4 regions of the Hydrogenophaga sp. L99 genome follow, and region 1 is predicted to be linked to each of the others. Evidence: predicted binding sites of a transcription regulator. Region 1 holds the regulator's gene; each other region holds the start of a gene.

Region 1 (7,567 bases):
CCCGCCTACGAACGCTGGGTGGCCGACATCGACATCGCCGGCCCCGGCTTCCTGAACATCCGCCTGAAGCCTGAGGCCAAGCAGCAGATCGTGCATGAGGTGCTGCAGGCCGGCGAGCGCTTTGGCATGGCCCCACCCAACGGCCAGCGCCTGATGGTGGAGTTTGTGTCCGCCAATCCCACTGGCCCGCTGCACGTGGGCCACGGCCGCCAGGCTGCGCTGGGCGACGCCATTTGCAGCCTGTTTGAAACCCAGGGCTGGGACGTCTACCGCGAGTTTTATTACAACGACGCCGGCGTGCAGATTGGCACCCTGGCCAACAGCACCCAGCTGCGGGCCAAAGGCTTCAAGCCGGGCGACCCCGAGTGGCCCGAAGCCGCCTACAACGGCGACTACATCCAGGACATTGCCAACGATTACCTGGCCAAGAAGACGGTGCATTCCGACGACCGCGCATTCACCGCCAGCGGCGACGTGGACGCGCTCGACGACATCCGGCTGTTTGCTGTGGCCTACCTGCGCCACGAGCAGGACCTGGACCTGCAGGCCTTTGCGGTGAAGTTCGACAACTACTACCTGGAGTCCAGCCTGTACACCAGCGGCAAGGTGGACGCAGCCGTGCAAAAACTGCGCGACGCCGGCAAGACCTACGAGCACGACGGCGCGCTGTGGCTCAAGTCCACCGACTACGGCGACGACAAAGACCGTGTCATGCGCAAAGGCGACGGCAGCTACACCTACTTCGTGCCCGACGTGGCCTACCACATCAGCAAGTGGGAGCGCGGTTTCACCAAGGTGATCAACATCCAGGGCACCGACCACCACGGCACCATCGCCCGCGTGCGCGCCGGCCTGCAGGCGGCCAACGTGGGCATTCCCCAGGGCTACCCCGACTACGTGCTGCACACCATGGTGCGCGTGGTCAAAGGCGGTGAAGAGGTGAAGATCAGCAAGCGCGCCGGCAGCTACGTGACGCTGCGCGACCTGATCGAATGGACCAGCAAAGACGCCGTGCGCTTCTTCCTGCTCAGCCGCAAGCCCGACACCGAATACACGTTTGACGTGGACCTGGCGGTGCAGAAGAACAACGACAACCCGGTGTATTACGTGCAATACGCCCATGCGCGCATTTGTTCGGTGCTGGCGGCCTGGCAAGACAAGGACGGCGGCGACCCCGCCACGCTGAAAGACGTGAACCTGGCCGCCCTGCATAGCCCCCCCGCGCAGGCGCTCATGTTGCAGCTGGCCAAATACCCGGCCATGCTGGCGTCGGCCGCGCAGGACTTTGCGCCGCACGACGTCACGTTTTACCTGCGTGAGCTGGCCGCCTGCTACCACAGCTACTACGACGCCGAACGCATTTTGGTGGACGACGAAGCGGTGAAGCTGGCCCGCCTGGCGCTGGTGAAAGCCACCGCACAGGTGTTGCACAATGGGCTGGCGGTGCTGGGCGTGAGCGCCCCGCAAAAAATGTGAGCCTGGAATCCTTTATGAAACAACTCTCTTTGCCGGCCCGGCAGCAGCGCGGCGGCACCCTGGTGGGCTTTGTGGTGGGCCTGCTGGTGGGCCTGGGCGCGGCCCTGTCGGTGGCCATTTATGTGACCCGCGTGCCCGTCCCCTTTGTGGACCGTGGCGTGTCGCGCAAGCCCGCGCAGGACGTGGAAGAAGCCGAGCGCAACAGGGGCTGGAACCCGAACGCCGCGCTGGGCAGCAAGGATGCGTCGGCGGTGCCGCCGGTGCCCGCCAGCCCGGAGGGTGGCGCCATCGTGGTGCCGCCGGCCGATGGGCAGGCGCTGCCTGCGCCGGTGGCTCAGCCGGCCGCTCAAGCTCCGGTTCCGGCGAAGCCGGCACCCGCCGGCGATCCGCTGGGTGATCTGGTGCAGTCCCGCCTGGGGCAGCCCACGCCTGCACCGGCCACGACGGCTGCAGCCGCCGCACCCGGTGCCGATCCCTTTGCCTATTTTGTGCAGGCGGGCGCCTTCCGCACGTCCGACGACGCCGAGGCCCAGCGCGCCAAGCTGGCCATGCTCGGCATTGATGCCCAGGTGACCGAACGCGAGCAGTCTGGGCGCACCGTGTTCCGTGTTCGGGTCGGTCCGTTCAACCAGAAATCCCTGGCTGACGTGACGCGCGAGCAACTCGAAGTCAACGGCGTGGAAGCCGCTCTGGTGCGCGTTCAGCGTTGAAATCCGCCCAAGTGCGGTGCGGGCGCGGGAACTTTTCCCCAGTCCGCAGCCCCCAAATGACCCAACCAGGAGTTTGAATCCATGCAACGTCGCGAATTTTCCCGTTCCCTGCTGGCGGCCGGCGCCACCACCGCCCTGGGTGCCACGGCAGCCCTGACCCTTGTCCCCGCGCACGCCCAGCTCACGAGTCTGAAAGAAGGCGCTGATTTTGTCCGCCTGGGGCGCCCGGCCCCGGTCGACAGCCCGGCAGACAAGATTGAGGTGGTCGAGTTTTTTGCCTACACCTGCATCCATTGCTACAACTTTGAGCCCTTGCTCAACGACTGGATGAAGAAGACCCCCGCCCATGTGGTGGTGCGCCGCACGCCGGTGGCTTTCAACGACGCCTTTGTGCCCCTGCAGCGCCTGTACTACGCGCTGGAGGCCATGGGCCAGGTTGATGCGCTGCATGAAAAAGTGTTCCGCGCCATCCATGTGGACAAGCAGCGCCTGAACACGGCGGAAGCCATCACCGCCTGGGTGACCGCGCAAGGGGTGGATCGCGAGAAATTCACCGGTTTCTTCAATTCGTTTGCAGTGGCGGGCAAGGCGAAGCGCGCCACCCAGTTGCAGGACGCCTACCAGGTGGAAGGCACCCCATCACTGGGTGTGGGGGGCCGCTATTACGTCACGGGCCAAGGTCCGCGAACGCTGGTGGTGGCCAACGCGCTGATCGCCGACTTGCGAAAAGCCTGAGCCTGGCCGGACACTTGCCGCACACAAAGCCCGCTGCCCGCGGGCTTTGTGCGTTTTCGGGTGGGCGACGGGTCTGCCCCGCCGTGCGATGCCGTGCAGGCTCGGGCCGGCAAAGTCTCTCGTCCGCCAGCCGCAAACGCCGGCTCGCGCCGCTACAATGAATGCAAGTTTCGTGCCCTACATTGCCATGCCCACCTTCCACCTGTTTCGCTCCTCTCGACCGCTGGCCGCTGCGCTGGTGATCGGTCTGTTGTGTGTGGGTGCCGCCCATGCCGAACGGGCCGACCGCAACAAGCCCATGAACGCCGAGGCCGACGCGCTGCGTTACGACGACGCCAACCAGACCAGCGTGTTCACCGGCAATGTGGTGATCACCAAAGGCACCATCATCATCCGGGGGGGGCGTGTGGAGGTGCGTCAGGATGCCCAGGGCAACCAGTTTGGAACCGTGACCGGCAGCCCGGCTTTTTTCCGCCAGAAACGCGACGTGGCCAACGAGTTCATCGAGGGCGAGGCCCTGCGCATTGAATACGACAGCAAGTCCGAGACGGTGCGCTTTGTCGGCAGCGCCGTGCTGCGGCGTTACAAAGGTGCGCAGGTCAACGACGAAACATCCGGCAGCGTGATCACCTACAACAGCAGCAACGACATGTTTTCGGTGGACGGTGGGGTCGCCAACCGCACGCCAGGCAATCCGTCGGGGCGCGTGAGGGCCATGCTCACGCCCGTGCCCAAGGAAGACGCGCCGACGGCCCCCGCAGCCTCGCCCGTGCCGCTGCGTCCCAGCGGGCAGGTTGGCGAGGGCACGCGGTGACGGCGCCCGCCACGGCAATGGCGGCCCAACCCGACTCCCTCCTCTCCACCAGCCGCCTGGAAGTGCGCGGGCTGAAGAAGGCTTACGGCAGCCGCCTCGTGGTCAAGGACGTGTCGCTGGCCGTCGACAAGGGGGAGGTGGTGGGTTTGCTCGGCCCCAACGGAGCCGGCAAAACCACCTCGTTTTACATGATCGTGGGCCTGCTGCGCTCCGACGCGGGCCAGATTCTGCTGGATGGCCAGTCCATCGAGCGCCAGCCCATTCACCGGCGCGCCCGCCTGGGCCTGGGCTACCTGCCGCAAGAAGCGTCCATCTTTCGCAAGCTCTCGGTGGCCGACAACGTGCGCGCCGTGCTGGAACTGCAGCTGGACGACGCGGGAAAACCGCTCAAGCCCGCCGCCATTGAAGAGCGGCTGGATGCCTTGCTCAAAGACCTGCACGTGGACCACCTGCGCGATTCGCCCGCGCCCGCGCTCTCGGGCGGCGAGCGGCGCCGTGTAGAGATTGCCCGCGCCCTGGCGACCAACCCGCGTTTCATCTTGCTCGACGAGCCCTTTGCCGGCATCGACCCGATCGCCGTGATCGAGATCCAGCGCATCATCGGGTTCCTGAAATCGCGCGGCATCGGGGTGCTGATCACCGACCACAACGTGCGCGAAACCCTGGGCATTTGCGACCGTGCCTACATCATCAACGAGGGGCACGTGCTCACCAGCGGCACGCCCGCCGAGATCGTTGAAAACGCCGATGTGCGCCGGGTGTACCTCGGCGAACATTTCCGGATGTGATGAAACAAGCCCCCACGCTCCTCCGCTGCGCGGGTCGCTGCCCCCCAAGGGGGCTGGGCCTGCCTTGGGGCGGCCCGGCGGCTGACCCGGCCACTTCGCCCACGCCACGGTGGGCGAGTGAGGCGCCGCTATTCAGGGCACCCGCGGATCCGGCTTTGCCGGTCCCAGGGTGCGCCCCCCTGGGGGGGACGCGCGCAGCGCGGCGGGGGGGCGGCCTGTGAAACAAGGCCTGTCCCTCCGCGTCTCGCAGCACCTGGCGCTCACGCCGCAGTTGCAGCAGTCCATCCGTTTGCTGCAACTGTCCACCTTGGAAATGGCGCAGGAAGTCGAGCAGATGCTGGACGAAAACCCGTTTCTGGAGCGCACCGACGAGATCGCCGACCGCGAAGCGTTTGGCCTGGAGCAGACCGACGCACCGGTGAGCGCGGGTGAGCAGATCACCGACGCCACACAGGCTGGGGCCGAGGCGGTGGCGTCCGCGCCCGAATACGACGGCCTGGTGTCTGAGCGCGTGTCCTCCAGCGACAGCACCACCGACAGCGCGCAAAGCGATGAGCTGGAAGGCCGCCTGGACGGTGCCACCCCGGTGGAAGAAAGCTGGGAAGGCGACGGCACCGTGGAAATGGCGCCCGACGACAGCGAGTGGGGTGGTGACGCACCGCCCCGCAACAGCGGCTCGGGCGACGACGACGAAACCGCCACTGCGGCCGACCTGGCGCGCGTGCCCGTCAGCCTGCAAGACCACCTGCACGACCAGGCGCGCTGCCTGCGCCTGAGCGACGAAGACCGCGCCGCGCTCTATTTCCTGATCGAGTCGCTCAACGACGACGGTTACCTGGAAGACACGCTGGCCGACCTGGCCACCGCCTGGCTCAGCCTGTCCAACCCCGGTGTGCTGACGGCCGACCCGGAAACCGGGGAAGACCCGGAACAGCTGGAGGCCCGCGAAGCCCTCGAACAGCGCCTCACCATGGCCCTGCATTTGCTGCAGCACATGGAGCCGGCTGGCGTGGGCGCCCGCGACCTGGGCGAATGCCTGCGCCTGCAGATCGAGGAAATGCGCAACAGCCCTGAGGCCCGCGCTGCCCTGGCCATTTGCAAGCAGCCGCTGGAGCTCATGGCCAAGCGCGACGTGAAGCGCTTGTGTGCGTTGTGTGGCATTGACGACGAAACCGCCCGCGCCGCGCTGGGCCTTATCGCGCGGCTGGAGCCCAAGCCCGGCCGCCGTTTTGTCGACGTGGAGCGCAACGTGGTGGTGCCCGATGTGCTCGTGACCCGCGCTGGGCGGGGCTTCAAAGTGCAGCTCAACGCCGAGGTGATGCCGCGCCTGCGCGTGCACGACGTGTACGCCAACGCCATGCGCGGCAACCGCGGTGGGCGCGACGGTGGCGCCAGCGGCGAAGCCGGCCACGCCGCCATGCAGCAGCGCCTGCAAGAAGCGCGCTGGTTCATCAAAAACATCCAGCAGCGCTTTGACACCATCTTGCGTGTGAGCAGCGCCATTGTGGAGCGCCAGCGCAACTTCTTTATGCACGGCGAACTCGCCATGCGCCCGCTGGTGCTGCGCGAAATTGCCGACGAGCTGGGCCTGCACGAATCCACCATCAGCCGCGTGACCACCGCCAAATACATGGCCACGCCGTTTGGCACTTACGAACTCAAGTATTTCTTTGGCTCGTCGCTGGGCACCGAAACCGGTGGCAACGCGTCGAGCACTGCGGTGCGTGCGCTGCTCAAGCAGTTCATTGCGGCCGAAGAACCGGCCAAACCGCTGTCTGACAACCAGCTCTCCGACCTGCTCAAAGAGCAGGGCATCGAATGCGCGCGGCGCACCGTGGCCAAGTACCGCGAGGCGCTGCGCATTGCGCCCGCGAACCTGCGAAAGAGCTTGTAACCCCCCGCGCCGCTTCGCGTCACCGCCACCCCAGCGGCCCGTCCTGAGCTTGTCGAAGGGCGGTTCCGTGGGGCATGCTGGAAGGGGTCAACGCACCAGATGCTCTGTAGCCATTGCCGAAGTAACTTGTTATGAACCAACTCAAACTTTTTCTCCCTTGCGCCGCTGGCGTAGAGGATTACCTGGCCGCAGAGGTGCAGCGCATCACCGGCGAGCCGCTGGCCTTCAAGGCGCGTGGCGGTGTGGGCGTGCAGGCCTCGTGGCGCGACGCCATGCGGCTGAACCTGCACAGCCGACTCTCTCAACGGGTATTGGTGCAGCTCTGGCACGGCGGTTACCGTAGCGAGCAAGACCTGTACAACGCGGCCGGCGAGATTGCCTGGGAAATCTGGTTCAGCCCGGCGCAGACCATCAAGGTCGAGATCACCGCGCAGCACAGTCCGCTGACCTCGCTCAATTTCGCCGCCTTGAAGATCAAAGACGCGATCTGCGACCGCTTTCGCGCCAAGCGCGGCGAACGCCCCAGCGTGGACACCACCTGGCCCGACGTGCGCATCTACGCCCACCTCACCACCGAAGAGCTCACGCTTTACATCGACACCTCGGGCGAGCCGCTGTTCAAGCGCGGCTGGCGCGAAGACAAGGGCGACGCCCCGCTGAAAGAAACCCTGGCCGCCGCCATGATCGCCGCCACTGGCTGGAACGGCGGCGAGGCCGAGTCGCTGGACGCCATCACCCCGCTGTACGACCCTTGCTGTGGCAGCGGCACCGTGGTGATTGAGGCCGCTCAAATCGCGCTCAACATCGCGCCGGGCCTGCTGCGCCGTTTTGCGTTCGAGAAGATGGTGCCCTTTCAGCCCCACGTGTGGACCGCCATCCAGGACGAAGCCGAGCGCGACATCCGCCCCTGGCCCGAAGGCCACCCGCCCATCGTGTTTGGCAGCGACGTGTCGTTCCGCATGGTCGACTTTGCCCAGCGCAACGCCGAGCGCGCGGGCGTGGCCCACGCCATTGAGCTGCGCGGTGGCGACGCGCTGCAGCGCCTGCCCCCCACCGAACGGCCGGGCCTGATGCTGCTCAACCCGCCCTATGGCGAGCGCATTGCGGCCGCCGGTGTGGCGGGCCAAAGCTCTGAAGACCGTGCCAGCGC
Region 2 (7,567 bases), 2.1 Mb from region 1:
GCAACAGGGCTTTCTCCAGCACGAAGCGTATCGATTGGTCGTCGTCCACTATCCAGATCGGCTTCATGTCTATGTCTTCCCTTCGTCAGTCGATGCGTGTGGTTGTCGGCGTCAAGGCAACGGAATCAACAATTTGAAATCCGTGCGACCTGGCACGCTCTCACACTCGATCAGGCCATGGTGTTGCTGCACAAAGGTTTGCGCCAGCGTGAGTCCAAGTCCCGAACCGCCATCGCGTCCCGACACCAGCGGGTAAAAAATGCGGTCCTTGATCGAGTCTGGAACACCAGGCCCGTTGTCGATCACATGCAATTCCAGTGCCAGGCGATAGCGCTGCTTACCAAACGTCACTTGTCGGCCCACGCGGGTCTTGAAAATGATCTGGCCTTCGCCAGCTGCGATGCTGGCTGAGAGCGCCTGCGCCGCGTTGTGCGCGATGTTCAGCACCGCCTGAATGAGTTGCTCGCGGTCGCCGCGAAATTCGGGGATCGAGGTGTCGTAATCACGCACCACGCGCAGACCCTTGGGAAACTCGGCCAGGATGAGCGATCGCACCCGCTCGCACACCTCGTGAATGTTCACGTCGCCAACCACATGCGGGCGCCGGTGCGGTGCCAGCAGGCGGTCCACCAGCGACTGCAGTCGGTCGGCCTCATGAATGATGACCTGCGTGTACTCGATCAACTCTTTGGACTCCAGCTCCATCTGCAGCAACTGCGCAGCCCCGCGAATGCCACCCAGCGGGTTCTTGATCTCGTGCGCCAGGTTGCGAATGAGCTCTTTGTTGGCCTGGGCCTGGTCGATCAGCCGTTCCTCGCGCTCTTGCCGGGTCTGCTGCTCCAGCGGCAGCAGTTCCACAATGACCTCGCCAGCGGTTTCGGTCTGCGCCACCACCACGTGCACCGGCAACGGATCGTGGGCCAGGCGCTTGAGCCAGGCGTCGTAACGCAGCGCGGCAAACTCGTTGCCCCGCGCGCCGGAGAGGGCGTTGTGCAGCAGCAGGGGGTCGGTAAAACAGTCTTGAAGGCGCGCACCCGTGATGCTGCGCCGCGACATGCCCAGCGCGTCTTCCAGCGCGGCGTTGGCGTACAGCACGGAGCCGTCGGACGCCACCACCGCCACCAGGGTGGCCAAGAGGTCAAGCGACTGGAAACGCTGCGCCGCAGGGATGGAGGGGATGTCCGTTGGGTTGGCCGCGGGTGCGGGCGCCAAAGAAGGGGCGACTGGGGTGGGGGTGGGGGGGGTGGTCTTTTTCAAGACACCTATTTTGCGGCAGAACCGCGGGGGTTTGCGCCGCCGCTGAGTCGGCCCAATTCGCGGCGAATACCCTCCACATCGCTCTGTGCGCGGGCCACAGCGGCTTTGAGTTCGGCCACGCGGTCCAGGTAGCGCTGGTGGTTGCGCCCCTCGATACCCTGCTTTTCAGGCTCACCGTTGGCGTAATCCTTCTGCGCTTGGGCGAGCCGCTCCTCGGCCTTGCGCAACTCGGCTTCCAGAATGGCCCGGGCATCGCTGTCGCGGGCGCGCTGGGCCGCTGAGTCCACACGCTCGGTGCTCGTACGACCAGGCGAGGTGGACGGAGTGCTGCGTGGCGTGCTGTTGGCGCTGGGTGGGCGGGTTTCCGTGCTTCGCTGGGGGGTGGTGCCCTGCACGATGGTGATGTTGCCGCCCTCCATCAGGGTGCAGCCCCGGCTCTTGGCCACCTCGGCGTTGTTGGTGTATTCGTTGCCACAACGGTAAATGCGCTCTTGGGCCTGAGCCTGCACAAGGCACAACGCGGCTGCGCTGGCAGCCAGCCATCGGATAGCGGGGGTCGGTTTCATGGTGAACAACAAGAAAACTCCAGATGCACGTTGCTTTGAAATCAGGCGCGCACTCAGGCACGCATTTCGTTTCAGTATGACCGAAAACACCCTAAAAAGTGCCCTAGCAGGCGAAGCCTAGGGCAATTTGGCCCACGGCATGAAAAAAGGGACGGCAAGTGCCGTCCCTTTTGTATTTGACCCACAGCGCGACAAGCGCGCTGCAAGGCGGTGGTGCGGTCCCGGCGCAGGCCGGGCCCACGCTCACAGGCTGAAGTACATGTCGTATTCGACAGGCGCCACTTCAACACGGGTGCGGTTGACCTCCGTGGTCTTGAGCTCGATGTAGGCGTCCAGCATGGCGTCGGTGAACACGCCGCCTTTGGTCAGGAATGCGCGGTCCTGGTTCAGGCATTCCAGGGCCTGGTCGAGGCTGTGGCATACGGTTGGCACCAACTTGTCTTCCTCGGGAGGCAGGTGGTACAGGTCTTTGGTAGCCGCTTCGCCGGGGTGGATCTTGTTTTCCACGCCATCCAGACCAGCCATCAGCAGCGCTGCAAAACCCAGGTAGGGGTTCATCAGTGGATCGGGGAAGCGCGCTTCCACGCGACGGCCCTTGGGGTTGGCCACATAAGGAATGCGGATCGAGGCTGAGCGGTTTTTGGCCGAGTAAGCCAGCTTCACCGGGGCTTCGAAATGCGGCACCAGGCGGCGGTAGCTGTTGGTACCTGGGTTGGTGATGGCATTCAGGGCACGGGCGTGCTTGATGATGCCGCCGATGTAGTACAGGGCAAAGTCAGACAAACCGGCATAGCCGTCGCCGGCAAACAGGTTTTTGCCGTCTTTCCACACCGACTGGTGCACGTGCATGCCACTGCCGTTGTCGCCAGCGTAGGGCTTTGGCATGAAGGTAGCGGTCTTGCCGTAGGCATTGGCCACGTTGTGAATGACGTACTTTTGCAGAATGGTCCAGTCGGCGCGCTCAACCAGCGTGCTGAAACGGGTACCAATTTCGTTTTGGCCAGCGCCCGCCACTTCGTGGTGGAACACTTCAACCGGAATGCCCAACGACTCGAGGATCAGGGACATCTCGGCGCGCATGTCTTGCGTGCTGTCGACGGGGGGCACGGGGAAATAGCCACCCTTAACGGTGGGGCGGTGGCCGCGGTTGCCGCCTTCGAGCTTGGAGCCGGTGTTCCAAGGGGCTTCGTACTCTTCAATTTCGTAGAAGGTGTGGCCAGGTTCGGTGCTCCAGCGGACGCCGTCAAAAATGAAGAACTCTGGCTCTGGTCCAAAGAAGGCCGTGTCGCCCAGGCCGGAGGACTTGAGGTAAGCCTCGGCGCGCTTGGCAATGGAGCGCGGATCGCGCTCGTAGGCCTTGCCATCGGCAGGCTCGATCACGTCGCAGGTCAGGATCAGCGTGGTTTCTTCGAAGAACGGATCGATGTTGGCGGTGCTGGGGTCCGGCACCAGCTGCATGTCCGAGGCTTCAATACCCTTCCAGCCAGCGATCGAGGAGCCGTCAAAAGCGTGACCGGAGTTGAACTTCTCTTCGTCAAAATGCGAAACAGGCACCGTGGTGTGCTGCTGTTTGCCACGGGTGTCGGTGAAACGGAAGTCAACAAACTTGACGTCGTTGTCTTTCACCATTTGCATCACGTCTGCGACGGTCTTGGCCATCAAATACTCCTGTAACTGGGTAAGTGGAAATTAAGGGGACGGTGTGGATAAGCAGTTTATGTGCCAAGGCCTTGAGCACGGCGCCGAAGCCGCCAAGCCGACCATCTTCGAGATTGAAATTATCGCGCAGCCTGTGGTGCAGCCGACGCAAAAAGCCCGCGAAGGTACGGCTTTGCAGCTCAAAAGGGGCACGCAGTGCGCCGAATCAACCCGCAAATGCACTTAAATGGTGCGGCTCGTCAAAGATGCACCATAAACGCGCATTTTACGATCGCACCAATTCGGGGCCCAGCTGCGCACCACGGTCATGCAGCCCCGCCAGCAAATCGACAAAAGCCATACCCACCGCTTCGGGAGCGCCCTTGACGCCCAGCTCGATATGCCGCCCGTAGGTGGGGTGGTCCACGCTGGGCAAGCTGAACACCTTCACCGCGTGCACCGCCTCAATGCGCTCCATCAGCGGGGTCAGCGCCGCTTCCATGGCACCCATCACCACCACGGAGCGTTCGAGCCAGGCACCCTGGCGCTGGCAGTGGGGGTATTGGCCGTCAAGCACGGCTTCGATCATGGGCCAGGCCATGACGGGGAAGCCGGGCACAAAGTGCACCGTGCCCCCACCCGGGCCGTCGCAACTGAACCCAGGAATCTTGTTGTAGGGGTTTTCGATGATGCGGGCACCCAGGGGAAACACGCCCATGTTGTAGCGGTGCACGTTGTCGGGGCGGGTCGGATCAAAGGTTTGCCCCTGTTCGGTGGCGATGTCGCGCATGCGCTGCTCAATCAGGTCTTTGGCCTGCGGGTGCAAAGCCAGTTCAACCCCGAGCGCTGCTGCAGCGCACTGGCGGGTGTGATCGTCTGGTGTGGCACCAATGCCGCCGCAGGAAAATACCACGTCGGCGCTGGCAAAAGCGTCTTCCAAGGCCGAGGTGATGCGCTGGCGGTCGTCGCCCACGCAACGCGCCCAGGCCAGCGAAAGGCCGCGCGCGGCCAGCAGTTCAATGACTTTGGGCAGGTGCTTGTCGGCACGCTTACCGGACAGGATTTCGTCGCCAATGATGATCAGACCAAAGGCGGGTTGGTTGGAGGTGTTGTGGGCAATGGTCAAGGGGCACCTGATCGGTCGGGCGGTGGCAAATGGGGGGTGCTGTCGGTCAGCGGCTGGGCGTCTTGAAATGGCGCGGCTTGCGGCGGCGGATCTTCGCGGGGCTCTGCGTCCAGCACCTCCACGCCTGACGCGGCTCGCAGGCGCTGCAAGGCGGTCAGCGAAAAATGCGCAAACCAGAGCGAGGCAAAAGCAAACACCAGGGTGTAGATCCAGATCGCCACCGGCACCAGTAGCGGTGCCAGCGCGATGAACATGGCGCCCGACGCCCACAACAGGCTGGGCGCTGCACCCAGGTAGCCGCTGAGCACGCCCATAAGCAGCAGGGTGCTGCGGTTTTCGCGCAGGATCTGCTTGCGCTCTTCGCTGCTGGCATGCACGGCCAACGCGTCAAACGCAAACACCCGGTAGGTGAGCCAGCCCCAGATGAGGGGCGGCAGGATCAGCACCAGGGGCGGCACCAGCCACAGGGGCATGGACACCACCAGCACCACCACCGCCAGCAGCGTGGAGCCCAGCGACCACAGCACACTGACCAGCAGCGAGCCACCGTGCTTGCGCTCCAGCGCGGGGTAGCGCCGCTGTCCCACCAGCTCCACCATGGCGGGCGTCATGAACATGGCCACCAGCAGCAGGCACAGCAACACAATCACCGGCGTAGCCAGCACCAGCACCAACAACGGCGCAAACACCGTGCGCAGCGAACCCATGCCCAGCCGCTCCAGCCAGCTCAAAAACGCCTGCACCAGCTCATAAGCCTCCAGCCAGGCAGCCACCGAGGCCACCGCGCCTTCCCAGAAAAAATAACCCAGCCCAAACGACAAGGCCACCATCAGGATCAGCGGCAGAAACGACAGCGCGATCACGCGGGGGTGCATGCAGTAGGCCACGGCACGCCAAAAGGAATCAAACAACAGGCTCATGGCTGCAAGAATACAGGCTTTCAACCGGCCACGAAGGCCACTACCCGGCAGCCGGATGCCCCGCGGTACGGCCTTGGTCGCCAGCACCAAACACACACATGAACAGCATCACCATCGAGGGCGTTCGACTAGAAATCACCCACATCGACGGCCCGAACGACCGCGCGCCGTTGGTGTTCTTGCACGAAGGTCTGGGCAGCGTGGCCATGTGGCACCAGCGCGATCGGCATTGGCCCACCGAGCTGTGCCAGGCCACCGGCCGCGCGGGCTGGGTGTATTCGCGCCGCGGCTACGGCCAGTCCGACCCGGTGGCTGACGTGCGCGGCCCCTCGCGCTGGCAAGGCGCTTGGCATGTCGGGCGCCACGAACCCGACTACATGCACCAGGAAGCCTGGGTGGTGCTGCCCGAGCTGCTGAAGCAGCTGGGTGTGCAGCGCCCGGTGTTGGTGGGGCACTCAGACGGCGCCAGCCTTGCGCTGTTGCACGCCAGCCGCCACCCGGTGAGCGCTTGTGTGGCCATTGCGCCGCATGTGGTGGTGGAAGATGTGGCAATACGCGCCATTGCCCAGGCGCGCCAGCTGTATGAGAGCGACGGCACCGAACGCGGGTTGCGTGCGCGGCTGGGGCGCTACCACGCCGATGTGGACAACGCGTTCTGGCAGTGGAACGATGTCTGGCTCAGCGAGGCGTTTCAACGCTTTGACATACGGCCCGACTGCGAAAACATTCAGGCACCGTTGCTGGCGTTACAAGGCGAAGAAGACGAATATGGCACGCTCGAGCAACTGCACGAGATTGCGCGCGCTTGCCCCCACGCACTGACGCAAGCCTTTCCAAACTGCGGCCACAGCCCGCACCGCGACCAGCCCGTTGCGCTCACGCAAGCGGTTGTGCAGTTTCTCGCCAAAACCACATAGCTCCCCCATTTGCGGGATGGCGCGCTTTCCCTACCGTGGTCACAATCTCAGGCTACCAAAAGTTTGATCATGCCCACACACCCCGGTATCCCGCAGCAACTGGCCACCACCCTCCGCCACAACCGGGTCACCCGCCGCCAGGCCATGTGGCTCCTCGGAGCCAGTTCGGTGGGCGGGTCGCTGGTCAGCCTGCAGGGCTGCGCACAGTCCCCCGTCACGGGTGAGACCATTGTGGTGGGCATGAGCGAGGCACAGGAGCGCCAGGTGGACGCCCAGGTGGCGCCGCACCAGTTTTCGCAAGACCTCGGCGCCATTCAGGACACAGCGGTCAACCAATACGTGAGCAGCCTGGGCCAGCGCATGCACCGCATGACCCACCGACCCGACATGCCGTACTCGTACCGCGTGCTCAATGCCAACTACGTCAACGCGTACACCTTCCCCGGCGGAGCCATGGGCGTGACGCGCGGCATCCTGACCGAGCTCAACAACGAAGCCGAGCTGGCCGCCCTGCTCGGCCACGAAATGGGCCATGTGAACGCCCGGCACGCGGCGCAGCGCCAAGGCCAGGCGCTGGTGGCGCAGGCGGCCGTGGTGGGACTCAACGTGGCCGTGCAAGACGCTCAGTGGGGCCAGTTGGTGGGGTTGGGCAGCCAGATTGGCGCCAGCGCCCTGCTCTCAAGCTATTCGCGGGACCACGAACGCGAGGCCGACGCACTGGGCCAGGAATACCTGGTGCGCGCGGGCTACCCGGCGCAAGGTATGACCGCCTTGCACCAACTGCTGGTGGACGAGGAAAAAGCTGCGCCCAGCCTGGTGTCCACCCTGTTTTCGTCACACCCCATGAACACCGAGCGCCGCAACACCGCCGCACAACTGGCCGCCACCCGCTACGCCAGCAGCGCCAAGGCACCGCTGCAGCGCGAACGCTTCATGGACAGCACCGCCAGCCTGCGCCGCATCAAACCGGCCATCACCGCGTGCAAACAGGGCGAGTCGGCCATGGCGGCCAAAGCGCTTGCGCAGGCGCAGCGCCACTTTGAGTCGGCGCTGAAACTGAGCCCGCGCGATTACGCCGCCCATTTCCGCATGGCACAGTGCCTGCAAGCCCAAGGCAAAAGCACCCAGGCCCGCCAGTTTGCC
Region 3 (7,567 bases), 1.9 Mb from region 1:
CTGAACATGGCCTGGCGAAACGCGTCGTGCAGCCGTTGCACCACCGCCTCGGGCGTGCCGTTTGGGGCGGCCAGACCCCAGGGCGATGTGTACACCGCGTGTTCGTACCCGAGCTCACGGAAGGTGGGCACAGCGGGCCAGCGCGGGCTGCGCTGCGCACTGAAGGTGGCGAGCAGGCGAATCTGGCCGCGCTCCACCCAGGGCGCAAACCCGGTGGAGTTGACCCCGGCCATGAGCTGCCCGGCGGCCACGGCCAGCATCTGGTCGGCGGTGCCTTTGTAGGGCACGTGCACATAGCGCACCTGGTGCTGCAGCAAAATTTCTTCCATGGCCAGGTGGGCCGTGGTGCCAATGCCGGTGGAGCCCAGAATCAATTCGCCAGGGTGCTGCTGCGCCCAGGCCACCAGATCGTTCAGGCTTTTCCAGGGGCTGCCCTCGGGCACCAGCACGCCAAAGGTGACGCCCGACACCTGCACGATGGGGCTGAGGTCGGTCAGGGGGTTCCAGGGCACGTGGTTCATGAGCGCATGGCGGTACACGGTGATGGGCACCTGGCCGATGGTGTAGCCGTCGGGTGGGGCCATGTTGAGCACCTGCGCCACCAAGGTGCCGGCCGCGCCGGGCCGGTTGATGACCACGATGGGTTGGCCCAGCAGGGGCTGCGCCTCTTCACACAGAAGGCGCAGGGTCATGTCGGTGGCGCCACCCGCCGGCCAAGGCACGATCAGTTGCAGCGGTCGTTCGGGCCAGGCGGGCGTGCGAGCGTGTGCCCGAGGCAGCTGCAGGGTAGCGAACAGCCCTCCCGCCAGCACAACGCGGCGAGATATGCGGGTTTCCCCTGTGTCATTTCGGAGCGGTGCGGCGCGTTCGCTGTGTTGCATACTGATTCAGAAAAAGGTACAGCGGGCACTGGGCGCCGAAAGCCTGTGGATCAGGCCGGGTTTGAGGACGGGTAGGGCGGTTAAAGCCCGTGTTTGCATGAAAAAACCTGCAAGAAGCGTTCCTATCGAGGTGGCACCGAATTTGCTGTCAATGCTCTCGCCTGCCCAGATGCACGGGTGGTGAGCAACGTCATCGATCGAACCTTAGGAGACACACAATGAACTTTCCGAAACGCGCTGCACCGTCTGTTGGCCGCCTGGTGGCCTCTTTGCTGCTGGCTGGTCTTGCCCTGGGTGTCCAGGCGCAGCCGGGCAGCACGGTGTATGTGTCCAGCGAGAAGGACAAAAAAATCTACATGTTCAACGCCAAGGGCGACCGTTTGGGTGCCATCGACACCTGTGAACGGCCTCGCCACATGGTGTTGAGCCTGGACAAGAAAACCATGTACGTGTGTTGCGGCAACAGCAACGAGCTGGGTGTGATCGACATGGCCACGCAGAAGATGGTGCGCACCATGGAGCTGGGCGAGAGCCCTGAAATCTTCGATTTCAACAGCGACCAGAGTACCGTTTACGTATCCATCGAGGACGCCAACGTGATGGCGGCCTACGACATGGCCACCGGCAAGGAACTGTTCACGGTGGCCACCGGCGGCGAGCCGGAGGGCATCTATGTCACGAAGGACAACAAGTACGCCTATGTCACGTCCGAGGTGGCGAATGTGGTGCACCTGATCGACCTGAAAAGCCGCAAGGTGGTCAAGGACATCAAGGTCGGCAAGCGGCCTCGCCGCTTCATGCCGGCGGCCAACGGCAGCGAGCTGTGGGTGAGTGACGAGCTGAGCAACTCGGTGAGCGTCATCGACTTGGCCAGCCACACGGTCAAGCACACGGTGGTGTTCAAGGTGAAGGGTTTCCGCGATGCCGACGTGATGCCGGTGGGCCTGGTCTCCAGCCTGGATGGCAAGAGCATGTGGGTGGCCCTGGGCCGCGCCAACCATGTGGCCGAGGTCGACGTGGCGACGCGGCAAGTCAAGCAGATGGTGCTGGCGGGTCAGCGCGCCTGGGGGCTGGACCTCAGCCCGGACGGCAAGACCCTGTATGTGGCCAACGGCTTGTCCGATGACATGACGCTTGTCGATGTATCGGGCACCAAGGCCAAGCCCGTGCGCACGGTCTCTGTGGGTCGCGTGCCGCACTCGGTGCTGGTGAGCCGATGAGGGCCGGGCGCCGTTGGGTGCTGTCGGCCAGCCTTTCGTTGGCCAGCATCTGGCCGGCGGTGCAGGTGTGGGCGACTACGCAAGCGCCGGTAGCGGTGGTGTCGCTGGAGCGCGACCCCCGCCACGCCCCACGCCGGGCCGAGCGAGCTTATCCGGGGCATCCCACATCGCCAGCCATCGAGGGCGTGCGCCTTGGCGCGTCAGACTCGGCCTACGAGCTGGGGACCCAGAATTTGGCGCTGGATGTCAAAGAGTTCAAGCTGGACGGAGCGCAAGGCATCGCAAGGCTGCTGGATCAGATGAAGGCGGCCAAGGTCAAGCACGTGGTGGCCGATCTGCCCGTGCCGCTGCTGCGCGAACTGGCCGCCCAGGCGCCGAAAGCGCTGGGCGGTGCGCTGGTGTTCAACGCTTCGCAGGACGCCGACACCCTGCGCGGCGCAGACTGCCAACCCCACCTGCTGCACACCTACCCCAGCCGCGCCATGACCGGTGATGCCACGACGCAGTACCTGGCTTCGCGCCGCTGGACCAAGGTGCTGGTGCTGCACGGGCCGCTGGAAGAAGACGCCGTGCAACTGGAGGCCTTCCGGCGTTCAGCCAAGCGCTTTGGTGTCCAGATCGTGCAAGAGCGGCCGTTCAAGATCAGCGGCGATCCGCGCGAGAAGGACCTGGGCAACCTGCGCCTGCTGACCGGGGACCGGCAGCATGAGGTGGTGGTGGTGGTGGACAGCGACGGCGAGTTTGCGCGCACCGTGCCTTACGCCACGCAGTGGCCGCGGCCCGTGGCCGGTGCCGCCGGGCTGGTGCCTTTGGCCTGGCACCCGCAGTGGGAGCGGTATGGCGCGCCCCAGCTCACCCGGCGTTTCTTGCGTCAGACGCAGCGTGCGATGCACGGGCACGACTGGGCCGCCTGGATGGCCGGCCGTGCCATTGCCGCTGCGGTGCTGGCCCAGCCCAAAGGTGGGGTGGCGGCGCAGCTGCAGGCCTTGCGAAGCGGGTCGGTCACGCTGGACGGCTTCAAGGGCAAGGCTTTGAGCTTCCGGCCGTGGGATGGGCAGTTGCGCCAGCCCGTGTTTCTGACCCATGGCGATGGCGTTCTTGCCATGGCACCGATGGACGGTGTGCTGCACCCCACCGAAACCCTGGACACGCTGGGTGTGGACCGCGCGGAGAGCGCATGCAAAAACCGACCATAGGACTTCACCTGTTGCGAGCCCTGCGCGCCGTGGTCGGGCGCGAGGTGTCCCGCTTTTTGCGCCAGCCCTCACGGCTGGGCTCGGCGTTGGTGAGGCCCTTGCTGTGGTTTGTGGTGTTTGCGGCAGGGTTCCACAACGTGTTCGGGGTGGCCGTACAGCCGCCCTATGAAACGTACATTGAATACAAGGAATACATGCTGCCGGGGTTGCTGGGCATGATCGCCCTGTTCAACGGCATGCAGAGCTCGCTCTCGATGGTCTACGACCGGGAGATGGGGGTGATGCGCCTGCTGCTGACCGCACCGTTGCCACGGGGCTGGTTGTTGGCGTTCAAGTTGCTGGCGGGTACCTTCCTGTCGCTGCTGCAAATGGCGGTGTTTTTGTTCATCGCCTGGCTTTTCGGTGTGGACGTGCTGCCGTGGAATTTGCCCTTGGTGCTGCTGACCATGGCTTGCTGTGCGGCCATGTTGGCTGCGTTGGGGCTGGTGCTGTCGGTCTATGTGCGTCAGCTCGAAAATTTTGCCGGCACCATGAACTTCGTGATCTTCCCCATGTTCTTTATCAGCCCGGCGCTGTACCCTTTGTGGAAACTCGAAGAGTCGGGTGCCTGGTGGTTGCATGGGGCGGCGCAGATCAACCCGTTCAGCCATGGGGTGGAAGCGATCCGGTTTGCGTTGCACGGTCAGGTGAACACGCTGACCTGGGCGGTGATGCTGGGCTGCACCACCGTGTTTTTTGTGCTGGCACTCTGGGGCTATGACCCGCAGCGCGGCTGGATCCGCCAGCGCGGCGCAGCCTGATTCCCAACGACAGGAGACAAAACCATGATCAAGCTTGTGCAACGGCGCCAGTTACTCGGCTGGGGACTGGGCGCGGGCCTGCTGTCGTCCCGGGGCCTGCGAGCGGCCGAGGACCACACAGGCGGTGATCCGCTGGGGTCGATGCAATGGCCCGGCTTGCGGCGGCATTTCCTGGGCGAGGCGTCGATGCGCTTTTCGGACCAGGTGGTGGTCAAGGGGCCGGCCTTTGCCGACGATGCCATGAATGTTCCGATCCAGGTCGATGCCCGGGCACTGGCGGGCAGCGCTGGCGGCATTCGGCGCATGCTCGTGGTGGCCGATCGCAACCCCGTGCGCGAGGTGCTGGACTTCGCGCCAATGCGGTCCCTGCCGGTGCTGGCGTTCAGGCTGCGGCTGGAGCAGGCTTCGCCGGTGCGCGCCCTGGTGCAAACCGCCGATGGCCAGTGGCATGTGGGCGGCACCTGGGTGCAGGCCGCCGGTGGCGGTTGCACGGTGCCCGGGGCTACCCGGGCCGACGGCAGCTGGAGCCAGACACTCAACCAGGTGCAGGCGCGTTTCTTCAACAACGTGCTCGAAGGCAGCAGGCGCTTGCGGCTGCGGGTGATGCACCCGATGGACACCGGTCTGGTGGCGGGTATCCCAGCGTTTCACCTGGAGCATCTGGAGTTGCAAGACGCGACCGGGCAAGCCTGGTGGAGGCTGGGCCTGCACGAGCCGGTGTCTGAAAACCCCGTCATCACGTTTGAAATGCCGCCCCAGGGCGTGGGCCATCTGCGGCTGGTGGGGCGCGACAACAATGGCAACCGCATCAACGTGGAGCTGCTGTCATGAAGGGCGTGTTGCTCGCGGGTTTTGCCGCCGCAGCCTGGCTGGTGGTGCCACCCCTGCAGGCGCAGGCGGTGGCGGCAGCACCGGCGCACGTGCCGAGGCCCGATATGGCCAAGCTCGACTACGACCTGCAGGCGCGCCAGATCGCGCCACGCACCTGGGTGATTGAAGGCGCGGTGGACGACTTCAGCCGACAAAATGGCTGCAACATCATCAACACCGCCTTCATCGCCACCGGTGCCGGGGTCGTGGTGGTCAATACGGGGCCGTCCCGTTTGTATGGCGAGCAGCAGCGAAAGCTGATTGAACGCACCACCCAGGAAACGGTGGTGCAGGTGCTCAACCTCAACCTGCATCCGGACTATTTTTTCGGTAACCAGGCCTGGGCCAACCGGCCTGTGCAGGCGCTGCCCGGGAGTATTGCCGGCATGCAGGCCGAGGGAGCCGCCTATGCCGACAACCTCTACCGGCTTTGCGGTGACTGGATGAAGCAGACCGAGTCAGCGCCTGCGGCGCAAGCGTTGGCGCCAGGGGTGCGCACGCTGGGGCAGCACCGGTTGGAACTGATCCGGCTGTCGGGCCACACGGCAGATGACCTTGTGCTGCTCGACCACAGCACCGGCGTGGTGTTTGCCGGTGGGCTGGTGTTTGCCGACCGTGTGCCCACCACGCCGCATGCCGACTTTGAAGCCTGGCAGGCCAGTCTGAACCGTCTCGAAGGCCTGCTTGCCACTGGCGGGTTTCGCGTGGTTGTACCCAGCCACGGGCCGGTGCACGAGGGCCGTCGAGGCATTGCCCAGACGCGCGACTGGATCGACTGGCTCAACGCCCACATGAAGACGCAGGCGGAGGGTGGCCTGGACCTGTTGGAGGTGCTGGCACTGCCAGTTCCGCCACGTTTCGCAGGCTGGGCGGCGCAGCCTGTGGAGTTGTACCGAACGCTGACGCAGTGGTACCCCGGCTTCGAGCAGCGGGCCTTGACAGGGCGCTGACCCGCACGGCAGCTGCCCCTGGTTGTGACGTGCCAGCGGGCACCTGCCAGGTGTCACAAGCGATACACCGGCACTGCGCCATTTTTGAGCAGTGTCACCGCCATTGAAGCTTGAGAGCTGTGCAGGCTGGGGCAATTGCGCCCGTCCTCCCGGTTTCAAGGCGCGGTCTCCAGGCAAAGGTGTCACCGGAAAGCCTGGCACAGATGTTGCGCAATATGGGTGTGCAACCTGGGAGCTGGAGGCCTGGGAAGTTCGCCACCGGCCGGGCATCGCGCTCGGCTTCAGTCATCAACCTCGTGAATGAGCAGGAGACAACACAATGAAACGCAAGCTACTGAGCCTTTTGATCCTGGCCGCCACCGCCCACGCCAGTGCGCAGGTGACCGATGCCATGATCGCCGACGATGCCAAGACGACCGACAGCGTGCTGAGCAATGGTCTGGGCACCCAGCTGCAGCGCCACTCGCCTTTGACCAACATCAACGCCCGCAACATCAACCGGTTGGTGCCCACCTGGTCGATGTCTTTTGGCGGTGAGAAGCAGCGCGGCCAACAGTCGCAGCCGCTGATTCACAAAGGCAAGATGTTTGTCACCGGGTCGTATTCGCGCATCTTTGCGCTCGACTCCAAGACCGGCAAGAAGCTCTGGAAGTACGAGCACCGTTTGCCCGAAGGCATCATGCCCTGCTGCGACGTGATCAACCGCGGTGCTGCCCTGTACGACAACCTGGTGATCTTCGGCACGCTGGACGCGCAGCTGGTGGCGCTGGACCAGGAGACCGGCCGTGTGGTGTGGCGTGAGCGCATCGACGACTACAGCGCGGGCTACAGCTACACCGCTGCACCGCTGATTGCCGAAGGCTTGTTGATGACGGGCGTTTCTGGCGGTGAGTTCGGTGTGATCGGTCGCGTCGAAGCCCGTGATCCCAAGACCGGCAAGATGGTTTGGGTGCGCCCGGTGGTCGAAGGCCACATGGGTTTCAAAGACGGCAAGGAAAACGGTATTTCCGGCACCACCAACGCCACATGGCCTGGCGAGATGTGGAAAACCGGCGGTGCGGCCACCTGGATGGGTGGCAGCTACGATCCCAAGACCGGTCTGGCCTATTTCGGCACCGGCAACCCCGGTCCTTGGAACAGCCACCTGCGCAAGGGTGACAACCTCTACTCTGCGTCGACCGTGGCGATCGACCCCAAGACGGGCAAGATCGTGTGGCACTACCAAGGTACGCCCAACGACGGGTGGGATTTTGACGGCACCAACGAGTTCATCACCTTTGACATGGATGGCAAGCGCGTGGGCGCCAAGGCTGACCGCAACGGCTACTTCTATGTGAACGATGCCGCCACCGGCAAGCTGGTCAACGCCTTCCCGTTTGTGACCAAAACCACCTGGGCAACCGGCATTGACCTCAAGACGGGGCGTCCAAACTTTGTGCCAGAAAACCGGCCAGGTGACCCGGCAGGCACGGGTGGTGATGGCAAAAAGGGTGCGTCGGTGTTTGCAGCCCCCGCGTTCCTGGGTGGCAAAAACCAGATGCCCATGGCTTACAGCCCCAAGACGGGTCTGTTCTACGTGCCGACCAACGAGTGGGGCATGGAGATCTGGAACGAGCCGGTCACCTACAAGAAGGGTGCCGCCTACCTGGG
Region 4 (7,567 bases), 1.7 Mb from region 1:
CCACCGCCGTGGCCCTGCAAGACCAGATCGAGCTGCCCGCGGGCTACAACCCCCGCACCCTCATGCTGGCACAGCAACTGCGCCGCGAGGTGGGCGCTGGCCCTGCCTTCAGCGAAGCGCTGGTGAACGCTGCGCTGCAGCGCCTGCGCACCGGTGGCTACACCTACACGCTGGAGCCCGGCGTGTACGGCCAGCACACCGCCGACGAATTCTGGTTTGACAAGCGTGAAGGCTTCTGCGAACACATCGCCAGCAGCTTCGTCATCCTCATGCGCGCGCTGGACATCCCGGCCCGCATCGTCACCGGCTACCAGGGCGGCGAACTCAACGCGGTGGACGGCTTCTGGACCGTGCGCCAGCGCGACGCCCACGCCTGGGCCGAGGTGTGGCTGCAGGGCCAAGGCTGGGTGCGGGTGGACCCCACCTCGGCCGTGGCGCCCGGGCGCACCGGCTCGCTGGAGCGCTTGCGCGCCCCCGAAGGCGCGCTGGCAGGCGCCATCCGCACGCTCAACCCCAACCTGTCGGCCCAGCTGCGCGCCGTGTGGGACGCGGTGAACAACCGCTGGAACCAGTGGGTGCTGAACTACACCCAGGGCAAACAGCTCGACCTGCTCAAAAACCTGGGGTTTAAGAGCCCCAGCTGGACCGATCTGGCCTACGTGCTCATTGGCGTGGTGGTGCTGGTGAGTCTGGCGGGCGCGGCCTGGACGCTGTGGGAACGCCAGCAACACGACCCCTGGCTGCGCCTGCTGCAGCGCGCCCGCCAGCGCCTGCACAAGCTGGGGCTGAGCAACGCCAACAATCTGCCGCCGCGCGCCCTAGCCCAAGAGGCAAGGCAGCGTTTTGGCGACACCCCCTTCAGCCAGAGCGTGACGCAATGGCTGCTCAAACTGGAATCCCAGCGCTACAGCCGCGAAAGCCCTGTTTCGCTGGCTACACTGCAACGCGAATACAAGCAACTTGCATGGCCCAAGGAGGGTAACCAGTGATTTTCAAGGGTCGTCGTTTTTTCCCGTTGCTCTGCAGCACCCGCGCCGTGCTGGCCCTGTGCCTCGCCACCGGCTTCACCGCCGCCAGCGCCCAGCCCACCAGCCCGGCCAAGGTGCGCCCGGCCGCAGCGGCCAAACAGCCAGCGTTCACCTACGGCCAGCACCCAGAAGCCATGGCCTTTGCAGACGACCTGGCCAACCGCCGCAACCTCGACCCCGCCTGGGTGCGCCAGCAGGTGGCGCAAGCCCAGCGCATCCCCACCGTGGCGCGGCTCATGGCGCCAGCGCCCCGGGGCACGCCGAAAAACTGGGCCGCCTACCGCGCCCGTTTCATCGAACCCGTGCGCCTGCGCGCGGGTCAGCGTTTCTGGGAAGACAACCGCAGCACCCTGGCCCGCGCCGAGGCCGAGTTCGGCGTGCCCGCCAGCCTCATCGTGGGCGTGATCGGCGTGGAAACCCTGTACGGCCAGCACACCGGCAACTTCCGCGTCATTGACGCCCTCACCACGCTGGCCTTTGACTTTCCCACCAGCCACCCCCGCGCTGCGGTGCGCACCGAGTTTTTCAAAAGCGAGCTGGAGCAATACCTGAGCCTGACCCAGCGCACCGGCATGGACCCCCAAGCCCTGCGCGGCAGCTACGCCGGGGCCATGGGCTGGCCGCAGTTCATGCCCAGCAGCTGGGCCAAATACGCGATCGACTTCGACGGCGATGGCCAGGTGGACCTGTTCAACAGCACCACCGACGTCATTGGCTCGGTGGCCAACTACTTCAAGGTGTTTGGCTGGCAAACCGGCCAGCCCACACACTACCCGGTGGCTTTTGACGCAGAAAAGCTCGACAAAGACGCCCTGCTCGCCCCCGACATCCTGCCCACCTTCAGCGTGGCCAGCTTCACCGCCAAAGGCGCTGTGCTGGAAGGCGCCGCGCTGCAACACCCCGGCCAGCTCGCCCTGGTGGAACTGGAAAACGGCCCCGCCCCGCGCAGCTATGTGGCGGGCACCGAAAATTTCTACGTGGTGACCCGCTACAACTGGAGCAGCTACTACGCGCTGGCGGTGATTGAGCTGGGCGAAACTATCCAGGCACTGCTGGAGCCGCGCTGAAGTGTCGGGCGCCGCATCGCGGCGGCGTCAGCCTGCCAGCGGTTCAATCTGGATGTCTACTTTCATCACCTCTTCCCCGCCCCCACGGCGCAGCCCCTTGATGGGCAGGCAGGCGGTGTAATCGGTGGCGGCGGCCAGGCGGATGTGGCGTTCGTCGGTGGGGCAGCGGTGGGTCACGTCCAGGCTGAGCCAGTGGTTGGACTGGGGGTGGGTGCACACGTCCACCCAGGCATGGCTGGCCAGTTCGGGCTCGCCGGCGGCGTAAAAGTAGCCGCTCACATAACGCGCCGGCAGGCCAATGCTGCGGCACACGGCCACCATCACATGGGCCTGGTCCTGGCACACGCCCAGCTCCCAGTCAAACGCTTCGAGCGCGGTGGTTTCCACGCCGGTGCTTCCCGGGCGGTACTGCACTTTGTCGGCCACGGCGCTGGCCAGGGCCACCAGGTCGGCCATGGTGGGCTGCTCGCCACGCGCCCGCGCCGCCACCAGGGCTGGCACCGTTTGCAAGGCCCACATGGCCATGCGCGGGTGCGGCTCGGCCAGTGGGGTGGAGCGTAAGAAAAAGGCGGGGTGCAGGCGGCCGGTGTCGGCAAATTCGGCCGTGCCGTGGGTGCTCACCTGGCCTTTGGCCACCACGGTGATGCGCCGCAGGGCTTCTTCGGCGCGCGCCACCAGGCTGAAGCTGTGCACCCGGTTGCCCTGGCCGTCGGGCTGGGCGTGCAGGGTGCCCGGGGTGCGAATGTCCCACTGCTCGACCGTTTGGCATGGGCCGCTGGCGGGCCACAGGTGCAGGGTTTGCACCGAATACAGCAGCGGCTGGCTGTAGGTGTAGCGGGTGGTGTGGCTGATGTGGAATTTCATGCGGGGATCGGGGCGTGCTGAGGCCAGCGCGCATTGTGCCCGCCCCGCATGGGCAGCTCCGCTGTGAAGCCGCTCAGCCGATCAATGGGTGGTGGGCACCAGGAAGTCCTGGCTGATGCGCCCGCCCAGTTCGTTCACCCGGTCGAGAAACTGCGTCAGGAAAGCGTGCAGGCCGGTGGACAAAATCTCGTCGATGCGGGCGTATTGCAGGTCGGCCTTCAGCTTGCCGGCGCGGCGCAGCGTTTCACTGGAATGGTCGTTGGCCACCACGCTCAGGTTGTTGACCACTTCGTTCAGGCTGGCGGCCAGGCTGCGCGGCATGTCGGCGCGCAAGATAAGCAGCTCGGCCACGCGCTCGGGCGTGATCACGTCGCGGTACACCTTGCGGTAGACCTCAAAGCCGCTCACGCTGCGCAAAATGGCGCTCCAGTGGTAGAAGTCGTACTCTTGGTCCAGCTCGCTGGCGGCACCAAAAAAGTCGCTCTGCACGGCGTGAAACTTCACGTCCAGCAGGCGCGCGGTGTTGTCGGCCCGCTCCAGAAAAGTGCCCATGCGGTAGAAGTGAAACGCTTCGTCTTGCAGCATGGTGCCAATGGCCACGCCGCGCGAGAGGTGCGAGCGGTGTTTGACCCATTCAAAAAAGGCGCCGGGGTCGCGCTCGAAGTCTTTGGACTTGAGGTACCCCGCCAGCTTGAGCCAGGTGGAATTTTGCGTTTCCCACAGCTCCGTGGTCAGCGCGCCCCGCACGGCACGGGAGTTTTCACGCGCGGCGCGCAGGCACGAACAGATGCTCGACGGGTTGGACTCGTCGCGCACCATGAAGTCCATGACGTTGCGCGGCGTGATGTCCTTGCCGTATTTGGCGGTGTAGCTCGGCATCAGCTCGCTGATCACCAGCAGGCCTTCCCAGCCCACCTGAGCCACCGCGGCCGACTGCGGCAACAGCGAGGTCTGGTAGTTGATGTCGAGCATGCGCGCGGTGTTTTCCGCGCGCTCGGTGTAGCGGGACATCCAGAACAAATGGTCGGCAGTGCGTGACAGCATTTCAATAACTCCGGCAAACAGCGCCAAACAAGCAGCGCAACAAGTGATTCATTCCAGCGTCGCGGGGGGATCAGTCCTCCAGCACCCAGGTGTCTTTTGTACCGCCGCCTTGTGACGAGTTGACGACCAGCGAGCCGTCTTTCAGCGCCACACGGGTCAGGCCGCCGGGCACCATCTGCACTTCTTTGCCGCTGAGCACAAACGGGCGCAGGTCAATATGGCGCGGCGCCACGCCGCTGTCCACATAGGTGGGACAGGTGGACAGGCTCAGCGTGGGCTGGGCAATGTAGCCGTCGGGTTTGGCTTTCACCAGCGCACGAAACTCTTCCACTTCGGCCTTGGTGGACGCCGGGCCCACCAGCATGCCGTAGCCGCCCGCGCCATGCACCTCTTTCACCACCAGCTCTTCCATGTGAGCCAGCATGTACTTCAGGTCTTCCGGGTTGCGCCCCATGAAGGTGGGCACGTTGTTCAAAATGGGTTTCTGGCCCAGGTAAAACTCGATCATCTTGGGCACGTAGGGGTAAATCGACTTGTCGTCGGCCACCCCGGTGCCCACGGCATTGCAAATGGCCACGTTGCCGCTGCGGTACACGCCCAGCAAGCCCGCGCAACCCAGCGTGGACGTGGGGCGAAACACCAGCGGGTCCAGAAAATCGTCGTCCACGCGGCGGTAAATCACGTCCACCCGCTTGGGGCCGCGGGTGGTGCGCATGTAGACAAAGTTGTCTTTCACAAACAGGTCTTGGCCTTCAACCAGCTCGATGCCCATTTGCTGCGCCAAAAAGGCGTGTTCAAAGTAAGCGCTGTTGTACATGCCGGGCGTGAGCACCACCACCGTGGGCTCGGCCGTGGTGGCGGGGCTCACGGCGCGCAGGGTTTCCAGCAGCAGGTCGGGGTAGTGCGCCACGGGCGCCACGCGGTTCTGGCCGAACAACTCGGGGAACAGCCGCATCATCATCTTGCGGTCTTCCAGCATGTAGCTCACGCCGCTGGGCACACGCAGGTTGTCTTCGAGCACGTAGTACTCGCCCTCACCGGCCGCGTTGGGGGCCCGCACAATGTCGACACCCGCAATGTGCGAGTACACGCCACCGGGTACGTCCACGCCCATCATTTCGGGGCGAAACTGGGCGTTCTGGAAAATCTGGTCGGCCGGCACAATGCCCGCCTTGATGATTTCCTGGTCGTGGTACACGTCGTGAACGAAGCGGTTGAGCGCGGTCACGCGCTGCACCAAGCCTTCTTCCATGCTGCTCCATTCCTTGGCCGGGATGATGCGGGGAATCAGGTCAAACGGAATCAGGCGCTCGGTGCCCGAGCCGTCCTCGTCTTTGGCGCCATACACCGCAAAGGTGATGCCGACGCGCCGGAAGATCATTTCAGCCTCTTCACGGCGCGACGCCATGACCTCCTCGGGCTGCTGCGCCAGCCAGCGGGCGTAGTTTTCGTAATGGGCTCGCACCTCGGTGGGCGAGGCGTTCATTTCATCAAACATCGGTCGGCTCATGGGCGTTTTCTCTCCTTGTTACAGCATAGCAAGGACTGGGCCAGGCACCGCAAGTTCAGCCCCAAATCGGTGCAAAAAGAAGCGACCCGCGCGCTGACGGCGAAGTGAGATCAGTCGTTTTGCAGCGTTGTGAACGCGGGCGCCGGGTGGTGCCAATAGCGCCGCGCCTCGTCTCGCTGGCATTGCACCGCGTCGGGCTCGGCGCTGCGCCAGGTGGCGGCGCCGCAGTCGGCCGACGTCACCCAGCGCATGCCGCGCTGGCGGTAGCGTTCCAGCACGGCCGGCGCCGGGTGGTTGAAGCGGTTGCGGTAGCCCGACTGCACCAGCACCCAGCGTGGGCGCAGGGTGTTGAGCAGCACCGGGCTGCTGGACGTGAGGCTGCCGTGGTGCGGCGCCAGCAACACGGTGGCGCGGGCGTCGGGCTGGGCCAGGGCCAGGCGGGTTTCCTGCTCGGCGTCGATGTCACCGCCCAGCCAGGCGCTGTGCTGGGCGCTGGCCACGCGCAGCACGCACGACATCGCGTTGCTGCTGAGCAGGCCCTGGCCCTCGGGCCCGTAGTGGGCGGGCTGCGGGTGCAGCACCTCAAAGTCCACCCCGTCCCAGCGCCAGCGCTGGCCGGCCACGCAGCGCTGCGCGGGCTCGGCGTCAAAAGACGACAGCCACCGCGCCTGAGGCCAGGCGCTGCGCACCGCCGCCATGCCGCCGGCGTGGTCGCTGTCGCGGTGGCTCACCACGACGGTGTGGGGCGCCTCGCCCAAGGCGCGCAGCAGCGGCACAATCACGCGCTGCCCAGCGTCGCTCTCAGGGCTGTAGCGCGGCCCCGCGTCGTACAGCAGGGTGTGGCGGGCGGTGCGCACCAACACGGCGCTGCCCTGCCCCACGTCCACCGCGAGCAGCTCAAACTGCCCCACCGCGGGGCGCGGTGGCGCCCACAGCAGCACAGGCCACACCAGCAGCAGCCCGGCACCGCGCACCGCCCAGGGCAGGCGCAGCACCAGCAACACACCGCCCAGCACCCCGGCCAGCGCCAGCGGCGCCGGCGGTATGGCCCGGTGAATGGCAGCCCAGGGCCACTGGGCCAGCCACTGCAACACCGCGGCTTGCGCCTGCACCGCCAGCGCGGCGGCCTCCCACAGCACCGGCACGGCCACACCCAGCATGGCCAGCGGCGTGACGACCAGCGTGACCCACGGAATAGCCAGCAGGTTGGCCAGCAAGCCCACCACCGAAAACTGGCCAAACAACAGCAGCGACAACGGCGCGAGCGCCACCGTGACCACCGACTGCTCGCGCAGCAGCCCGGCGGCGGCACGCAGGGAACGCCGGGCGCGCGGTTCCAGCTCGGCCTGGGCCAGGCGGGCCAGGCGCTGCCCCGGGTCGGTGGCAAACAAAATGCCCACCGCCACAAAGCTCAGCCAGAAGCCCGGCTGCAGCAAGGCCCAGGGGTCCAGCAACAGCACCGCCACCATGGCCAGCAGCCACACCACCGGCCATGGCCAGCGCCGCACCGACAAGCGCAGCCCCACCACCACGGCCAGCATGATCACGGTGCGCTGCGACGGCACGCCCCAGCCCGAAAACAGCGCGTAGGCGGTAGCCAGCACCACCCCGCCCACACTGGCTGCCAGCGGCGTGGGCACCGCCAGCAAAGCCTGTGGCCGCACCCGGGCCAGGCGCCGCCACAGCGCCCCAATGAGTGCGGTGGCCAGCCAGGCAAACATGGTGACGTGCAAGCCGGAGATGCTCATCAAATGGGCCACGCCGGTGGTGCGAAACAGGTCCCAGTCGGCGCGCTCGATGGCACTTTGGTCACCCACCACCAGCGCCGCCAACACGCCGGCGCTGCGGGGCTCGTCCACCTGCGCCTCAATGCGGGCGCCGACCCACTGGCGCGCCGTGTCCAGCGGGTGCCAGGCGGTGCGGCCCAGGTGCTCAGGGGCGGGGTCTCGCGGGCCGTTGCGCACATAGCCAGTGGCGCCAATGCCTTGCTCCCACAGGTTGCGCTCGCGGTCAAAGCCGTGCGGGTTGGCGTTGCCGTGTGGGCTGCGCAGGCG

What was found. Region 1 encodes sigma-54, which starts transcription at its own class of promoters, with help from an activator protein. Its sites were predicted from a motif close to TGGCANGNAANCTGCTTT; they were not measured.
Region 2: a site for sigma-54 is predicted at 3,531-3,548, ahead of glnA (type I glutamate--ammonia ligase). Genes of this name have one in related genera too.
Region 3: a site for sigma-54 is predicted at 6,113-6,130, ahead of AC4QBL_RS10845 (PQQ-dependent methanol/ethanol family dehydrogenase). Genes of this name have one in related genera too.
Region 4: a site for sigma-54 is predicted at 5,539-5,556, ahead of AC4QBL_RS11485 (circularly permuted type 2 ATP-grasp protein). Genes of this name have one in related genera too.

The regions. Positions count from the first base shown of each region.
Region 1 covers NZ_CM178972.1:4,112,377-4,119,943, forward strand. The annotation lists gene argS (arginine--tRNA ligase) at 1-1,476, shown strand, start outside; gene AC4QBL_RS19655 (SPOR domain-containing protein) at 1,491-2,186, shown strand; gene AC4QBL_RS19660 (thiol:disulfide interchange protein DsbA/DsbL) at 2,268-2,921, shown strand; gene lptA (lipopolysaccharide transport periplasmic protein LptA) at 3,079-3,735, shown strand; gene lptB (LPS export ABC transporter ATP-binding protein) at 3,753-4,523, shown strand; gene rpoN (RNA polymerase factor sigma-54) at 4,741-6,417, shown strand; gene AC4QBL_RS19680 (THUMP domain-containing class I SAM-dependent RNA methyltransferase) at 6,549-7,567, shown strand, end outside.
Region 2 covers NZ_CM178972.1:2,060,353-2,067,919, forward strand. The annotation lists gene ntrC (nitrogen regulation protein NR(I)) at 1-67, opposite strand, end outside; gene glnL (nitrogen regulation protein NR(II)) at 112-1,212, opposite strand; gene AC4QBL_RS09810 (efflux RND transporter periplasmic adaptor subunit) at 1,263-1,823, opposite strand; gene glnA (type I glutamate--ammonia ligase) at 2,067-3,482, opposite strand; gene AC4QBL_RS09820 (competence/damage-inducible protein A) at 3,748-4,587, opposite strand; gene AC4QBL_RS09825 (EI24 domain-containing protein) at 4,584-5,507, opposite strand; gene AC4QBL_RS09830 (alpha/beta fold hydrolase) at 5,606-6,424, shown strand; gene AC4QBL_RS09835 (M48 family metalloprotease) at 6,494-7,567, shown strand, end outside.
Region 3 covers NZ_CM178972.1:2,260,317-2,267,883, reverse strand. The annotation lists gene AC4QBL_RS10875 (tripartite tricarboxylate transporter substrate binding protein) at 1-692, opposite strand, end outside; gene AC4QBL_RS10870 (YVTN family beta-propeller repeat protein) at 1,100-2,101, shown strand; gene AC4QBL_RS10865 (type 1 periplasmic-binding domain-containing protein) at 2,098-3,297, shown strand; gene AC4QBL_RS10860 (ABC transporter permease) at 3,279-4,097, shown strand; gene AC4QBL_RS10855 (quinoprotein dehydrogenase-associated SoxYZ-like carrier) at 4,122-4,928, shown strand; gene AC4QBL_RS10850 (quinoprotein relay system zinc metallohydrolase 1) at 4,925-5,917, shown strand; gene AC4QBL_RS10845 (PQQ-dependent methanol/ethanol family dehydrogenase) at 6,237-7,567, shown strand, end outside.
Region 4 covers NZ_CM178972.1:2,396,655-2,404,221, forward strand. The annotation lists gene AC4QBL_RS11465 (transglutaminase TgpA family protein) at 1-989, shown strand, start outside; gene mltB (lytic murein transglycosylase B) at 986-2,095, shown strand; gene AC4QBL_RS11475 (transglutaminase family protein) at 2,123-2,959, opposite strand; gene AC4QBL_RS11480 (alpha-E domain-containing protein) at 3,041-4,003, opposite strand; gene AC4QBL_RS11485 (circularly permuted type 2 ATP-grasp protein) at 4,074-5,513, opposite strand; gene AC4QBL_RS11490 (DNA internalization-related competence protein ComEC/Rec2) at 5,624-7,567, opposite strand, start outside.